DNA from 2 places in the Nocardia brasiliensis ATCC 700358 genome. Region 1 is predicted to be linked to the other one. Evidence: predicted binding sites of a transcription regulator. Region 1 holds the regulator's gene; the other holds the start of a gene.
The links. The regulator HspR, encoded in region 1, represses chaperone genes until heat shock. The targets are predictions, from matches to a motif close to ANNTGAGTNNNNNNNACTCANNT.
Positions count from the first base shown of each region.

Region 2: lon (endopeptidase La) is a predicted target of HspR. The motif match lies at 1,972-1,994, and genes of this name have one in related genera.

Region 1 is NC_018681.1:9,010,260-9,014,507, forward strand. It holds gene O3I_RS40360 (FAD-binding oxidoreductase) at 52-1,221, opposite strand; gene O3I_RS40365 (heat shock protein transcriptional repressor HspR) at 1,774-2,181, opposite strand; gene dnaJ (molecular chaperone DnaJ) at 2,181-3,341, opposite strand; gene grpE (nucleotide exchange factor GrpE) at 3,390-4,043, opposite strand; gene dnaK (molecular chaperone DnaK) at 4,040-4,248, opposite strand, start outside.
Region 2 is NC_018681.1:9,362,967-9,367,214, reverse strand. It holds gene O3I_RS43290 (PrsW family intramembrane metalloprotease) at 1-531, opposite strand, end outside; gene O3I_RS41955 (hypothetical protein) at 528-1,061, opposite strand; gene O3I_RS41950 (dihydrofolate reductase family protein) at 1,290-1,856, shown strand; gene lon (endopeptidase La) at 2,073-4,248, shown strand, end outside.

The sequences.
Region 1 (4,248 bases):
ATTCCGGATCGGTCCGGGATTACGGGAGGGGTCGAAATCCCGGACGGCCGGTCAGAACAGCGGGTCGTGGCGGATGTTCTTGGTGAGCGTCCCCGCGGCCATCAGGCGGAACTTGGTGGTCTGCACCATCGAGGGTGAACCGACGATCTGCACGTCCCGGTCGGCCCAGGCGCCGTAGCCGGAGACCACCTTGCCGATCTGTCCGGTCAACCGGGGCTCCAAACCGGTCCAGTTCGGCGCCAGCGCGCCGGAATCCTGGTACCACCAAGGGTTTTCCTCGTGTTCGGTCACCGGCGTCACGGTCAGCCAGCGGTTCGCGACGGCGAGGCTGTTGAGCGTGTCGAGATCGTAGAGGTCGCACGGATGGTGGCCGCCGACGAACAGGTGCACCTTCGGGTTGGTCCGGCGCTGCGCCATCGCCATCAACTGGGCGCGCAGCGGCGCGATACCGGTGCCGCAGCCGACCATCAGCATCTTGCGTTTCGCGTTGCGCGGGATGCCGAGCCCGCCGAGCGGCGCGCCGAGCAGCCACTTGTCGCCGATCGCGGTGTGGCCGACGATGGCCGAGCTGACCCAGCCGCCGAGCACGCTGCGAATGTGGAATTCGATCTCGCCGTTGGCATTTGCCGGCACGGCGGGCGACATATAGCGCCACATCCGGGGCCGCGACGGCACCTGCACGCTCATGTACTGGCCCGCGGCGTATTGCATCGGCTGGTCGAGCTGGAGCCGCACGATGGACAGATTACGCAGTACCGCACGGCTTTCCACGACGGTACCGGTCCAGACCGGCGGCGTGGTCTCCTTCTCCGCGGCGCCGATCATGGTGTCGCCGATGATCGTCAGGCCTTCGTCCCAGGCCCGGTCCACCTCGTCGGTCCACATCTCGGTGCCCGCGTAGAGCCGCATCGCGGTCTTCAGCGAGTTGGCGACCGCGGCGTAATGCTCGCGCTGCACACCGTATTTGCGATGGTCGCGCCCGAGCTGGGCGAGGAAGGGCAACAGCTTGTTCGGCTCCTCGAGCCGGTCCAGCGCGTAGCCGATGGCCTTGACAAGGCGATCACGCTGTGCGTCCATGGCTGCCGGGAAGAAATCGCGGGCTTGGGGGTAGTCGGTGAAGAGGATCGAATAGAACGATCTCGCTAATTTCTCCTGCCCCCCTTCCTCCGCAGCAACCGCCTTGAACGTCGTTCTGATCAAAGCGACAGTCCGCGAATCCATTTGTGTCACAACCCCATTTCGCACTCGAACACAAAGCTGTGCCGGCGAGTGAGGTGCTGCGGGACACTCGTCAGCAGCCGTTGCCAAGGAGTGTATGCGAGGTTTGCCAGCTACGGAATCCTCCGTTTAAACATCAAGCGTGTAATTCCCCTGAAACGAGGATCCGCAGCGTGAAACGCCGAGCAAACAGACTGAAAGACCGTAAAAACAGGTGAAATCGGTCACAGACACACTGAATTTGCAAGGCCCACTTTGAAAAACTCGGGCCTGGAGCGATCACGCGGCAACTTCTGGACAGTCCGTTGGTCACCCGAGCAGACACCGGGCACGGCGGGACCGCGGGGGTCGGCGGCGAAATTCGGCGCGGAGCAGGACCGCGCGGATCGAATACGCGAAGCGCTGCCGCACACCGGCTCTCGGCTTACCTTTGGCAAACCTTGCGAACGATGCTCCCGCAACGCCGTCGGGCCCCCTGACCTCGGAACACGAATTGTGTGCCGGGACAAGGGGCCCGATGGTTAGCCAGCCGTATTCAGCGTTGTTGCGCGAGATCTAGCTTCCGCGACGATTACGGGGCTGCCACACCACCAGCGCGGTACTGCGTTGCGGCGGCGAGAGATCGGGCCGGTAGCCCGCCCGCAGCCGATCCAGCTCGGCCGCCAGCTCGGCGACGCGCTGTTGCAGTTCCTCGACCTGATTGGTGAGCTCGATGATGCGCTTGATGCCCGCCAGGTTGACGCCCTCGTCCTGGGACAACCGCTGCACCTCGCGCAGCAGTTCGACGTCCCTGGTCGAGTAGCGTCGCCCGCCACCCGAAGTACGTTGTGGCGTAACCAGTCCCAGTCGGTCATAGGTGCGCAGCGTCTGCGCGTGCATGCCCGCCAGTTGAGCCGCCACCGAGATCATGAAGAACTCGGCTCGTGACGCCCCACCGGACGCCCGCTTCGGATCATTGGACATCAAGCACCTGCCCATCCTGCCCGTGGATCGAATCCGCTGGCCTTTTCCGCGTCCGCGTAGCGCCGCAGCGCCTCGGCCGCGTTGTCATCCAACTTCTGCGGCACCGCGACCTTGACGGTGACCAGCAGGTCACCGGCGCCGCCGCCGCGCTTGGGCACGCCCCGGCCGCGCACCCGTAGGATGCGGCCGTCCGCGGTGCCGGGCGGCACCTTGACACCGACGCGCCCCTCCAGTGTCGGCACGGAAACCGTTGTGCCGAGCACCAATTCGTTGTAACTGACCGGCAACACCAGGGTCAGGTCGTCGCCGTTGCGGCCGAAGACCTTGTCCTGGCTGACGTGCACGCTGACGAACAGATCGCCCGACGGCGCGCCGCGCAACCCGGCCTCGCCCTGACCGGCGAGCCGAATCCGCTGGCCGTCACTGACACCCGGCGGGATCCGCACCGTGATGGTCCGAGTCCGGTTCTGGATGCCGCTGCCATGGCAGTCGACGCACGGGTCGTCGATGATCGAGCCGGTGCCCCGGCAGTCATCGCACGGCTCGCTGAAACCGAAGGCGCCCTGGTTGCGGCTGATGATGCCGGTTCCGTTGCAGTGCGGGCAGACCCGAGGGCTGGTGCCCGGCTTGGCACCGCTGCCGTGACAGGTGGTGCACGGCGACGGACTGGTCATCCGCAGCGGAACGGTGACGCCCTGCGCGGCCTCCCGGAAACCGAGGGTCGTCTCGGTCTCCACGTCGGCCCCGCGGCGCGGGCGGCTCGCGGTCCGCGTGCCGCCCCGGTTGAACAGGCCGCCCAGCAGGTCACCGAGGCCACCGTCGCCCGCGTTCGCGTTGCCGAAGATGTCACCGATGTTGAAGTCCTGCGAGAAGCCGCCACCCGCACCGGGGGTGAACCCGCCGCCGCGCGGATATCCGCCACCCGCGAACAACTTCCGGGTGTCGTCGTACTCTTTGCGCTTCGCCGGATCCGACAGCACCGCATGCGCTTCGCTGACGGTCTTGAACCGTTCCTCGGCCTTGCTGTCGCCGGGGTTGGCATCCGGATGCAAGTCGCGAGCGAGCTTGCGGTACGCCTTCTTGATCTCGTCCTGTGAGGCGCTGGAGGAGACACCCAGCTCCTTGTAGAAGTCCTTTTCGATCCACTCCCGTTGACTCACCGGATATCTCCTCCTCTCACAGTCCTGGGGTTGCGGCGCGCCGCGCCGTTATTGTTTGTTCGCACCGGCATCAGCATCCGATGCCTCTGTCTGCGCAGACCCGGTCTGCTCGGCCACCGCATCGGTTACCCCGACGAGCGCGTGCCGAAGCACCCGGTCGCCGAACCGATAGCCCTTGCGCATGACCAGCCCGATCACCGGTTCGTGCCCGGAACCCTCGTGCTGCACGGCCTCGTGCAGGGTCGGGTCGAACGGCTCACCCGCCGAACCGAATTCCTCGAGGCCCTGCTTCTGCAGGGCGGCGGCCAGCTTGTCGGCCACCGACTTGAGCGGTCCGGCATCGAGGTCGCCGTGTGCCCGGGCTCGATCGAGATCGTCGAGCACGCCGAGCAATTCGGTGACCACGGCGGCCTTGGCGGCATCGATCGCGGTCTTGCGATCGCGTTCGACGCGGCGCCGGTAGTTGGCGTACTCCGCGGTCAGCCGCTGCAGATCGGCCGTGCGTTCGGCGAGTTCACCGCCGGCGGCCTCGGCCGGAGCCTCCGCCGCCGTCCCGTTCCCGTCCTCGGGCCCGGGGCCCGCGGCGGGCTCCGCCGCGGGCTCACGAATCTCACCGGTCTCCGGATCGATCTTGCGGTTGTCCACGAAGGTGACCGGCTCTTGCTCGGTGTCGCGCTGCTCCGAATGCTTGCCGTTGGTCACTTCTTCTCCGTGTCGACCGGCTCGTCCACGACCTCGGCGTCCACGACCTGATCATCGTCCTGGGTCGCGGAGGCGCCGTTGCTCGACGCGGCGGACTCGTTGGCCGACGCCTCGTAGATCGCCTGGCCCAGCGCCTGCGACTCGGTCGCCAGCTTCTCCACGGCCGCCTTGACCGCGGCGATGTCGGTGCCCTTGAGCGCCTCGT
Region 2 (4,248 bases), 350 kb from region 1:
GTAGGTGAGGTTCTCGACCACCTGGAATCCGAGACCGGTACAGCCGCCGAGCAGCAGCCCGTGCATGGGCCGGTACAGCAGCGGCCGGGCCAGGCAGGCCACCGCGAAAACGCCGACGCCCTTCACCGCCTCTTCCACGATCGCCGCGGAGATCGGCGCCTGCCAGTCGATGGCGAACGCGTCGCCCGCCAGGTTCTGGATCACCCGCATGTTGTGGTCGTTGGCGAACATCGCGATGCCGGGGCCGGCCAGCGCGCCCCAGAGGAAGCCGAGCAGCAGCGGCGTCCGGATCCGTCGCCGGGCCCGGAGCCTATCCAAATGCAGTACCAGCCAACCGAATACGGCCAGGGTGGCCAGCGTGAACGGCAGTCCGACCAGGACGTCGCGCCAGTTCAGCGCCAGCACCGGCGCCAGTTGCGCGAGCAGCCCGGCCAGGCCGAGCACCGCGATCAGCCAATACGACCAGAACAGCGCCGACCTCGGCCGCCACCACCGCAGCGGCGTGCCCGGCGTCGCGGCCGCCGTGCTCATCGCCGCACCCGCAGAGTCTCGACCACCGGAGTCAGCTCGGCCAGGGTGGCGTCCGCGCCGATCAGCACGAGCGTGACGGCCAGGTTGTCGTTGCCGAGGACGGCGCAGACCCCGGCGCGGTCCGTGCCGCGGCAGGTCGGCCCGCCGAACCCGTTGGGCGTCTTGATCTCTCCGCCGTCGAAGGAACCGTCGAAGCCTTGCACGCCGAGCACCCGTAACCGCCACGCGGCCGCGGCGGGAAAGTCCGTGACGCCGTCCACCACGCTGACCGCCAGGCGCGCGCCGCTCGGCGCCACCAGCACCGCGGTGGTCTGGTCGCCGGTCGGGCGGCGTTGCCACCCGCCGACGCCGCCGAATTCGATCGTGTCCGGCGCCTCCCCCGGTGCGGTGAGCGCGATCTCGGCGTCGGCGGCCAGCGTCGTCTCCCGCACCGGCACGAGCGCGGCGAGCACCGACGGGACCACGATCAGCGCGGCGACCACCGCGAGCACGACCGCGGCCGGTCTGCCGTCGCGGCTCGATCCCGTCATACTGTGCTCCCCTCGGCGCAGGGTTACCGAGAAACCGCGTCCGACCTGCGGCGCAGCCGGATCAACGATAGAGCAGGACGGGCCGGTTCGGTGGGACGCGAGCCGCGTATCGCGCATGGACCGTGCAGATCGGAAACAACCGTAAACAATCCGTAAGCCCCCTCCGGCACTGTGAACGCACACCAGAACAGCGGGCCCGCACCGGGCCCGGCCTCGAAAGGAAATCCGATGCGCAAGCTCAAGCTCCAGGTCCAGACCACCGTCGACGGCTACATGGCGGGCCCGAACGGCGAGATGGACTGGATGACGTTCCCCTGGACCAACGACGTCGGCGCCTACATCACCAAGATCATGGAGCCGGTCGACACCATCGTGCTCGGCCGCAACCTGGCCGAGGGCTTCATCCCCACCTGGGCTTCCCGGACCCCGGAGGACGGCGAAGACCAGGAAACCATCGACTGGATGAACAACACCCCCAAGGTCGTCATCTCCAACTCGCTCACCGAATCCCCCTGGGAGAACGCCACGGTGGCGGGCGGTGACCTGGCGAAGATCATCAACGACCTGAAGTCCCAGCCCGGCGGCGACCTGATCGTCTACGGCGGCGGCACCCTGGTCTCGGCCCTGCTCGCCGCGGAACTCATCGACGAAATCCACCTCTTCGTCAACGCCACCGCCATCGGCACCGGCCTGCCGGTCTTCGCCCCCGGCGCCTACCAGCGCCTGCGCGCCGTCGGCGCCACCCCCTTCGACTGCGGCATCATCGCCCTGCACTTCGAGCCGCAGCGTTCGTGACCCCCGCGCCCCTCGGACCCGGGTGAGACCCGCACCCGGTCCGGGACGCCACGCCCCCGTCGTCTTCGCCGTCAGCGAACAGGGGCTTCGGGCGGAACAAAGGGGGTGGGGGTGGGGTTGAGTTGGTATCGCTCAACTTTTGGAAGGGTCGAAGACGTGACTACACCTCAGAACTTGCCGGTGCTGTTCCTGACCGATCCGATCGTGCTGCCGGGCATGGTCGTGCCCATCGAACTGGACGAATCGGCGCAGGCCGCGATCGATGCCGCGCGGGCCGCCAAGACGGACGCCGTGCTGCTCGCGCCGCGCCTGACCGAGGGCTATGCCTCCTACGGCGTGGTCGCCACCATCGAACAGGTCGGCCGGATGCGCGGCGGCGCGCCCGCGGCCGTGTTGAAGGCCGAACGGCGCGCGAAGATCGGCCACGGGGTCACCGGGCCGGGCGCCGCGCTGTGGGTCGAGGCCGAACCAGTCGAGACATCGCCCGCGGACGGCCGGACCAAAGAGCTGGCCGCCGAATACAAGAAGCTCGTGGTCTCGGTGCTGCAGCGCCGCGAGGCCTGGCAGATCATCGACGCGGTCAACCAGCTGACCGACCCGTCCGCGATCGCCGACACCGCGGGCTACGCGCCGTACCTGACCAACGATCAGAAGCGCGAACTGCTCGAAACCCCCGACGTCACCCAGCGTTTGCACACGCTGATCGAGTGGACCAAGGACCACATCGCCGAGGCCGAGGTCACCGAGAAGATCAGTGACGACGTCCGCGAGGGCCTGGAGAAGAGCCAGCGCGAGTTCCTGCTGCGCCAGCAGCTCAACGCGATCCGCAAGGAACTCGGCGAGGACGAACCCGACGGCGCCGACGACTACCGCACCCGGATCGAGCAGGCCGACCTGCCCGGCAACGTGCGGGAGGAAGCCTTGCGCGAGGTCGGCAGGCTGGAGCGGGCCAGCGATCAGAGCCCGGAATCCGGCTGGATCCGGACCTGGCTGGACACCGTGCTCGAACTGCCGTGGACGGTGAAAACCACGGACAGCACCGATGTCTCGGCCGCCCGCGCGGTCCTGGACGCCGATCACCACGGCCTGGACGAGGTGAAGGACCGGATGGTCGAGTACCTGGCCGTGCGGTCGAGGCGGGCCGCCCGCGGGCTGGAGGTCGTCGGCGGGCGTGGCTCCGGCGCGGTGCTCGCGCTGGTCGGTCCGCCCGGTGTCGGTAAGACCTCGCTCGGCGAATCCGTGGCGCGGGCCATGGGCCGCGAGTTCGTGCGGGTCGCCCTCGGCGGCGTGCGCGACGAGGCCGAGATCCGCGGGCACCGGCGCACCTACGTCGGCGCGCTGCCCGGCCGGATCGTGCGTGCCATCAAGGAGGCGGGATCGATGAATCCCGTTGTCCTGCTGGACGAGATCGACAAGGTCGGCTCGGACTTCCGGGGCGACCCGGCTGCCGCGCTGCTCGAGGTGCTGGATCCGGCGCAGAACCACACGTTCCGCGACCACTACCTCGACCTGGACCTGGACCTGTCCGACGTGCTGTTCATCGCCACGGCCAACGTGATGGAGACCATCCCCGGCCCGTTGCTGGACCGGATGGAACTGATCACCGTCGACGGTTACACCGAGGACGACAAGGTCGCCATCGCGCGGGACTTCCTGGTGCCCCGGCAGCTGGAACGCAACGCGCTGACCGCCGACGAGGTGCTCGTGACCGACGCGGCGCTGCGCGAGATCGCGGCGAACTACACCAGGGAAGCCGGCGTGCGGCAGCTGGAGCGGCTCATCGCGAAGGCGTTGCGCAAGGCTGCGACTCGGCTGTCCGAGGGCGGAACCGGCACGGCGACAACAGAATCCGAGGTCGTCGAACTCGGCTACGGCGCGGATCTCGGCTACGACGCGCTGGTGCAGTCCGAGCAATCGCTGACGATCGACCTCGGCAATCTGAAGGACTACCTGGGCCGTCCCCGGTTCACCCCGGACTCGGTGGAACGCACCGCGGTCCCGGGTGTGGCCACCGGACTCGCGGTCACCGGGCTGGGCGGCGACGTCCTCTACATCGAGGCCAACGCCGCGGAGGGTGAGCGGTCGCTGACCCTGACCGGGCAGCTGGGTGACGTGATGAAGGAGTCCGCGCAGATCGCGCTGACCTACGTCCGCTCGCATCTCGAGGAGATCGGGATCGAGCCGTCGGTGCTGGATCGCAATATCCACGTGCACTTCCCGGCGGGCGCGGTGCCCAAGGACGGTCCGTCCGCGGGCGTCACCATGGTCACCGCCCTGGTGTCGCTGGCACTGGACCGGCAGGTGCGCGCCGATGTCGGGATGACCGGTGAGGTCACGCTGAACGGGCGGGTGCTGCCGATCGGCGGGGTCAAGCAGAAGCTGCTCGCCGCGC